One region of the Rhizobium sp. CFBP 13726 genome, then DNA from elsewhere that is predicted to be linked to it. Evidence: riboswitches for the same ligand, from Rfam matches in the RefSeq annotation. Region 1 holds a riboswitch; the other holds the start of a gene.
What was found. A riboswitch is a leader RNA that binds a small molecule or an ion and turns the genes downstream of it on or off. The one in region 1 is predicted to bind S-adenosylmethionine.
Positions count from the first base shown of each region.

Region 1 (4,001 bases):
GAAAATCTAACGGGCTCAAATTTTAAAGACACCCTTCACGGCAACGCAGCAGCAAACAGTATCAATGGGGGTGCTGGTAATGACATCATCAACGGTTACGGCGGATTGGATAGGCTAACTGGTAGTTCAGGCAACGACACATTCATCTTCGATACTGCCCTTAACGCGGCGACTAATGTCGACACCATCACCGACTTCAATGTTGTCGCTGATACGATGCAACTACAGAATGCAGTGTTCACGGCCTTCAACGCTACCGGCGTTCTGAACGCTACTGCCTTTGTCAAAAGCGCGTCGGGCGTGGCAGCGGATGCCTCCGATCGAATCATTTATGAAACCGATACCGGCAAGGTGTTTTACGATCAGGATGGAAACGGCGGCGCATTTGCCGGCATCCAATTTGCGAAGCTGGCGGCAGGCCTAGCGATCACCAACGCGGATTTCTTCGTTATCTGAGGCGCTCACTCAAAATTGTGGACGTCGAGACATGCTCGGCGTTCACCTCCATTTGTGACTAAGGCAGGTGTCGATTGCATAATCGCAAACAATGAACGTGTCAGCAGCAGCGGAGGATAGCCGGAGCACGAACCGCGAAGCGGGCCACTGCAACGGCAGATAACAGTGAAACGCCATTGCCTTTGAGGTATTAAATCCGCTGGAGCGGGTGAAGGGAATCGAACCCTCGTATTCAGCTTGGGAAGCTGCTGCTCTACCATTGAGCTACACCCGCGTCGGGGGAAGGTTTCCAACAATGGGCCTTGTCTGTCAAGGTCGCCGGGGTGGAAGCGTCCGGGGATGTCCTAGCTGCGGAAATGCTTGGAGAGTTTGAGGCCCTGCGCCTGATAGTTCGAGCCGAGGCCGGAGCCGTAGAGGCCCTGGGGTTCTTCCAGCATGTGTTCGTAGACGAGGCGACCGACGATCTGGCCGTCTTCGAGGATGAACGGGACCTCGTGGCTGCGCACCTCTAGGACTGCGCGGCTGCCGCGGCCGCCGGCGGCCTCGTGGCCGAAGCCGGGGTCGAAGAAGCCGGCGTAATGGACGCGGAATTCGCCGACCAGCGGGTCGAACGGTGTCATTTCGGCCGCGTAGAGCGGTGGCACATGGACGGCCTCGCGCGAGACGAGGATGTAGAATTCATCCGGATCCAGAATCAGTTCGTTGCGGCCGCGGCTGTGGATCGGCTCCCAGAAATCGAACAGATCATGCTGGGCCTTCTTGTCGACATCGACGACGGCCGTGTGGTGCTTGCCGCGGTAGCCGATCAGGCCATCGTTGTCGCCGGCAAGGTCGATCGATAGCGCTATGCCGCCGCCGGAAATGTTCGGCTGCGCGGCGGCGACCAGCGTTTCGGCTCCATGCAGCGCCAACAGCTCCGGCTCCTGCAGAAGGGCGTTGCCGACGCGGAAGCGGATCTGCGACAGGCGCGAGCCCTGGCGCACGACGATCGGAAATGTGCGCGGGGAAATTTCGAGATAGAGCGGACCGCGATAGCCTGAAGGGATCTTGTCGAACTCCTGGGCGCGATCGGTGATGACGCGGGTAAAGATATCGAGGCGGCCGGTGGAGCTTTTCGGATTGGCCGAAGCCGACATCTCGGCCGGCAGATCGAGGCTTTCCATCAGCGGCACGATATAGACGCAGCCGGTTTCGAGGACGGCGCTTTCGGAGAGATCGATGACGTGCAGGCTGAGGCGCTTGAGCTTGTCGGACACGAGGCTCATCGGCCCCGGCATGAACGAGGCGCGCACGCGAAACGCCTTCTGCCCCAAGCGCAGATCAAGGCTCGCCGGCTGGATCTGGTCCTGATCAAGCGCCCTCTCGGACTTCAGCCGTCCTTGTTCGAAGAGCGCCGCAATTGCGCGGTCCGCCAGAATTCCCGTTTCGCGAGCCATCATGTCTCTTTCAGATTTTGGGGCCGACAAAACCAAATGCGGACCATTGACGCAAGCGGAAGCGAGGCGTAAGGCAGCTTTATCCCGTGGTGATTTGGCCGGTCGGCTTGCAGCCACGTTAAACAAGTGGCTAAAAAGACCGGGTTGAAAACCGGTCTGCGATTGCGGCCGGTTTTTTTGTATCACGAAGGTGATGAACACATGAGCAAATCCCCGAACAAGAACTGGCGCCCTGCCACCACGCTCGTCCATGGCGGCACGCTGCGCTCGCAATATGGCGAGATGTCGGAAGCCATCTACCTGACGCAGGGCTTCGCCTACGACAGTTCAGAAGCCGCCGAGGCCCGTTTCAAGGGCGAGGCCGACGGCTATATCTATGCCCGCTACGGCAGCCCTACCAACGACATGTTCGAAAAGCGCATGTGTGCGCTGGAAGGTGCAGAAGAAGCCCGCGCCACCGCCTCCGGCATGGCCGCCATCACGGCAGCGCTCATGTGCCAGCTTCGCGCCGGCGACCATATCGTTGCCGCGCGGGCCCTGTTCGGTTCCTGCCGCTGGGTTGTCGAAACGCTCGCCCCGCGCTACGGCATCGAATGCACGCTGGTCGACGGTCGCGACCTTGCCAACTGGGAAGCGGCGATCAAGCCCAACACCAAGGTGTTTTTCCTGGAAAGCCCGACAAACCCGACGCTGGAAGTGATCGACATTGCCGGCGTTGCCAAGCTTGCCAATCAGGTCGGCGCCCGTCTGGTGGTCGACAACGTGTTCGCAACGCCGCTCTTCCAGCGGCCGCTGGAACTCGGCGCCCATGTGGTCGTCTATTCCGCCACCAAGCATATCGACGGCCAGGGCCGGAGCCTTGCCGGCGTCATCCTTTCGGACCGCGAATGGGTTCTGGAGCACCTGCAGGACTATTATCGCCATACCGGTCCGGCGATGTCGCCGTTCACCGCATGGACACTGATCAAGGGGCTGGAAACGCTGCCGATCCGTGTTGCCCAGCAGACGTCGAATGCGGCGAAGATCGCCGATTTCCTGGCCGAGCAGAGCAAGGTCGCGAAAGTGATCTATCCCGGTCGCAAAGACCATCCGCAGGCCGATATCATCACCAAGCAGATGACGGGCGGATCGACGCTGGTCTGTTTCGAGCTGAAGGGCGGCAAGGAAGCGGCCTTCAAGCTGCAGAATGCCATGGAGGTGGTCACCATCTCCAACAATCTCGGCGACACCCGCTCGATCATCACGCATCCGGCAACGACGACGCACAAAAACCTCAGCGACGAAGCCCGTACGGAACTGGGAATTTCGCCCGGCACCGTGCGCTTTTCGGCCGGCATCGAGGATGCGGACGACCTGCTGGAAGATTTCGCGCAGGCGCTGAAGCAGATCTGATCGACTTTACGCCGAACGATGGGTAGACCCGGAACGCTCCGGGTTTACCATATCAGTTATCCCTATCATCAAGAACGCGACATTGCCTCAGATGCAAGCCGCGAGAATTCTTGACCTTTCTCCCCCACTGTACGATATCGGCACGATGAGCAATCTTGAGGTGCCAATGTACCGCGCCCGCACCAGAGACATAGACGTCGCCGTCGAGCCCTATTATCTCGAGGAGCAGTCGAGCCCCGAGGACAGTCGTTATGTCTGGGGATACCGGATCGTGATCGAGAACAAGTCCTCGATCAGCGTTACGCTCGTGCATCGCTACTGGAACATCACGGACGAAAACGGGATCGTCGACGAGGTCGACGGACCAGGCGTCGTTGGCGACCAGCCGCGACTGGAGCCCGGCGACAGCTACGAATATTCGTCCGGGTGCCCGCTCGACACGCCATCCGGCGTCATGTTCGGCACCTACGATATGAAGACGGACGAAGGCGAGACTTTCAAAGTCGACATTCCCGCCTTCTCGCTGGATTCACCAGGCGTCGTGCGCGTTCTGAACTGACCCGCAAAGCGGATCAGGCGCTTTCGAATTCTTCCGTCACGAACTTGTAGGTGGTCGAGCAGAACTCGCAGGTTACCGCGATTTCTCCATCTTCCACACTCGCGTGGATTTCTTCCGCAGAGAACCCGTCCAGCACGCCCTTGATCTTGTCGCGCGAG
Region 1 is NZ_JACYUU010000003.1:385,333-389,333, reverse strand. It holds gene IFT66_RS15940 (calcium-binding protein) at 1-456, shown strand, start outside; tRNA gene IFT66_RS15935 (tRNA-Gly) at 657-730, opposite strand; gene IFT66_RS15930 (2'-deoxycytidine 5'-triphosphate deaminase) at 801-1,895, opposite strand; SAM riboswitch at 1,969-2,047, shown strand; gene IFT66_RS15925 (O-succinylhomoserine sulfhydrylase) at 2,094-3,284, shown strand; gene apaG (Co2+/Mg2+ efflux protein ApaG) at 3,451-3,843, shown strand; gene IFT66_RS15915 (Hsp33 family molecular chaperone) at 3,857-4,001, opposite strand, start outside.

Region 2 (4,001 bases), on a different contig from region 1:
ATCGGACCCATCTCGCTCAGGTCGAACGTGGTGCCGGCAAGCGGCATCAGGACGCCGGTCGGCACCATCCGTTCATCCACCGCCGTCAGCTCAGCCGCGGCGATCATCATGTCGTGGCCGAAAATGTCGGGACGACCGTCTAGATTGAAATAGGAGTGCTGGCAGACGTTGGCGGGCGTCGGCTGGTCGGTCACCGTGTCGTAGATCACCGAAAGCACCCCGTCTTCCATCAGCTGGTAGGTCGCGGTGACGGTGCAGTTGCCGGGATATCCGGCGCGTCCGTCCGGGTCGGTGATCTGCAGCACGAGTCGGTCTTCCGCGTGATCGACGATCGACCAGATGCGCCGGGCGATACCGTCGGATCCGCCGTGCAGATGGGTTACGCCGTCTTCGTTGAGTTCCAGCTGGTATTCTGTGCCGTCGATCGAGAAGCGGCCATCGCCGATGCGATTGGCACAGCGACCAGGCGTGGCGCCGAAATACGGAGAATAGGCCTCATAGTCCGCAAAATTGTCGAACCCCAGCACCAAAGGCGGCTCGTGGCCGGCAAGCCGCAGATCCTGAATAACCGAGCCCCAGGTGAGAACCTGGGCTGTCAGCCCGCCGCCCGACAGCGTGATCCGATGCACCGCCTCGCCGCTCTTCGTCGTGCCGAAAATCTCGAATTCATGACCCGTCATAACCCATCTCCCGAATGTTTGCGGCAAACTGCGTGATTTCGGTCAAAGCTGCAACGAGGCCAGCGGAAAAATCCGTCAGGCTATCATCCAGCAAGGATGACGGGGCAGAAACCGGTCTCGGTCACTCGGTGCCGATTTTTTCGAGGTCGTAAGGCGTCGTCTGGTAGATCTCGTTAATCCAGTTTCCAAACAGCAGATGCGCATGACCGCGCCAGCGGTTGAGCGGAGCCAGCGTATCGTCGTTGTGCGGAAAATAGTCGTGCGGCATCTTGATGGGGATGCCGGCATCGACATCGCGGAAATACTCGTCGGCAAGCGAGGTGGAATCGTATTCGACGTGGTTAAACATGAACAGCCGCCGTCCGGCCCGCTCATGCACGAGGCAGAGGCCCATTTCGTCTGATTCCATCAGGATCTCGAGGTCACTGCCGGCCTTTTCAACATCCTCCCGACGAACTTCCGTCCAGCGCGACACCGGCACCTGGAAATCGTCGGAGAAGCCGTTGAGGTAGACGGAGGCCGGCGACAGGTTGCGGTGGCGATAGACCCCAAACGCCTTTTCCTTCAGCCCGTGCTTCGGAACGCCGTGGAAATGATAGATGGCGGCCATCGCCCCCCAGCAGACATTCATGGTGGAATGCACGTTGGTGGTGGTCCAGTCGAAGATTTCCTTCATCTCCTGCCAGTAGGTGACATCCTCGTATGGCAGGGTTTCCACCGGCGCGCCGGTGATGATGAAACCGTCGAACTTGCGGTGCTTCACCTCTTCCCACGTCTCGTAGAACGACAGGAGATGATCTTCCGATGTGTTCTTGGCCTTGTGGCCGCCGATGCGGACCAGCGAAAACTCGACCTGCAGCGGCGAGGCGCCGACAAGGCGCGCCATCTGCACCTCGGTCTTGATCTTGTTGGGCATGAGGTTGAGAAGCCCGATCTGCAGCGGCCGGATGTCCTGGCGCACGGCCATCGTTTCGGTCAGTACCCGCACGCCCTCGGAAACGAGCGTATTGAAGGCAGGCAGCGTATCGGGGATCTTGATCGGCATCTCTTCAACCCAAAAACAAAAAGCCGGCACGAAAAATCGCAGCCGGCCCGTGGGAAGTTTTTGAAACTCTTCTCGCGGCCCTTTAGCGACTTTTTTTACGTGGCTGCAAGCCGGCCGGCCAAATCACCACGGAATTTCGACTTTTCAAATAATCCTTGCCACGCCCGCCGTCAATGGGAGCAAAAATGACCGCTTTCGCACGAACAGTGCGACACGCGCCTTTCCCTTGCCAGCCGCTTTAGGATAAGGGCATGAGCAATGGCCAACTCGACCTTCACGATCCTGCTCGGCGGTGACCTCACCGTAACCGACCGACTGCAAAAGGCAGTTGCCGCAAGCCGCTTCATCGCGGCAGACAGCGGCATGCGCCATGCAGAGGCGCTGGGTGTGATGCCGGAGCTCTGGGTGGGCGATTTCGATTCCTCCGACGCAGACCTGATCGAGCGCTATCCCGATGTCGAGCGCCGGACCTATCCGCCGGAAAAGAACGAGACGGACGGCGAGATTGCGACGGCCGAAGCGATCGAACGCGGCGCGACGCGGCTCATTCTGATAGGCGCGCTGGGCGGCGAACGGTCCGACCACGCGCTCCAGCATTTTCTGCATGCGATGAGCCTTGCCGAGCGCGGCCATGACGTTCTTCTCACATCCGGCGAGGAAGAGGCTGTGCCGTTTCTCACCGGCACGATGACACTCGACCTGCCCAAGGGCGCGTTGTTTTCCGTCATCGGTTTTACGGGCCTTACAGGCCTGGACATTCTTGGCGCGCGCTATCCACTCAAGGATTACACGCTGCCCTTCGGTTCTTCCCGCACCGTGTCCAACGTTGCAGAAGGGCCGGTCCAATTCCATTTACGTGACGGCAGGGCGATGATCCTTGCCCGTCCAAACGATTTTTCCGGAGCATAGACGCCGCATGGCACCGCCTATTCTGAAACTCGACGATATCGTTCTAACCTTCGGCGGCACGCCGCTTCTCAACGGAGCTGCCCTGCAGGTAGAGCCCGGCGACCGCATCTCTCTCGTCGGCCGCAACGGTTCCGGCAAATCGACGCTGATGAAGATCGCCGCCGGCATGGTGGAAGCGCAGTCGGGCGAGGTTTTCCGGCACCCCAATGCGACGATCCGCTATCTCGAACAGGCGCCGGATTTCGCTGGTTACAAAACCGTGCAGGCCTATGCGGAAGCGGGGCTTGGACCGGGCGACGACCCCTATCGCGTCACCTATCTCCTGGAGCATCTCGGCCTGACAGGAGAGGAAGATCCGGTCAGGCTTTCGGGCGGAGAAGCCCGACGTGCAGCACTTGTCCGCGTCATGGCGCCGGAACCTGATATCCTGATGCTGGACGAGCCGACCAACCATCTCGATCTGCCGACCATCGAATGGCTGGAAGACGAGTTGCGCAAGACCCGCAGCGCGCTCGTCGTCATCAGCCATGACCGTCGCTTTCTCGAAAAGGTATCCAACGCCACCGTCTGGCTCGACCGCGGCACCTCCCGCCGCCTGTCGCGCGGTTTCGGCCATTTCGAAGCCTGGCGCGATCAGGTTCTCGAAGAGGAAGAGATCGAGCAGCACAAGCTCGGCAAGGCGATCGAGCGCGAAGAACATTGGATGCGCTACGGCGTGACCGCAAGGCGCAAGCGCAACATGCGCCGCGTCGGCGAGCTGCAGTCCATGCGTGCCGACTACCGCGGCCACAAGGGGCCGCAGGGTTCCGTTCAGGCCTCCGTCGCCGAAGGTCGCGAGTCCGGCAAGCTGGTGGTGGAAGCGGAAAACATCACCAAGACCTATGACAAGCCGATCGTCGCGCCATTCTCGATCCGCATCCATCGCGGCGACCGGATCGGCCTGGTCGGCCCGAATGGTGCTGGCAAGACGACGCTGCTGAAGATGCTGACGGGCCAGCTCGCCCCCGACGGCGGCTGGATCAAGCTCGGCACCAATCTCGAGATTGCCACGCTCGACCAGAAGCGCGAGGACCTCGATCCCGCCGACACGCTGTCCCATTACTTGACAGATGGCCGCGGCGAAACGCTGCTGGTCAACGGCGAACAGCGGCATGTGGCGGGCTACATGAAAGACTTCCTGTTCCAGCCGGAACAGATCCGCACGCCGATCAAGAACCTCTCCGGTGGCGAGCGCGCGCGCCTGATGCTGGCCCGCATGCTGGCAAAGCCGTCGAACCTTCTGATCCTCGACGAACCGACCAACGACCTCGACATCGAGACGCTCGACCTGCTGCAGGAAATCGTCGCGGGCTATGCCGGCACCGTCA
Region 2 is NZ_JACYUU010000002.1:1,304,194-1,308,194, forward strand. It holds gene IFT66_RS13495 (aldose epimerase family protein) at 1-680, opposite strand, end outside; gene metA (homoserine O-acetyltransferase MetA) at 802-1,725, opposite strand; SAM riboswitch at 1,788-1,865, opposite strand; gene IFT66_RS13505 (thiamine diphosphokinase) at 1,984-2,634, shown strand; gene IFT66_RS13510 (ABC-F family ATP-binding cassette domain-containing protein) at 2,642-4,001, shown strand, end outside.
Region 2: another riboswitch for S-adenosylmethionine. It lies ahead of metA (homoserine O-acetyltransferase MetA); the one in region 1 lies ahead of IFT66_RS15925 (O-succinylhomoserine sulfhydrylase).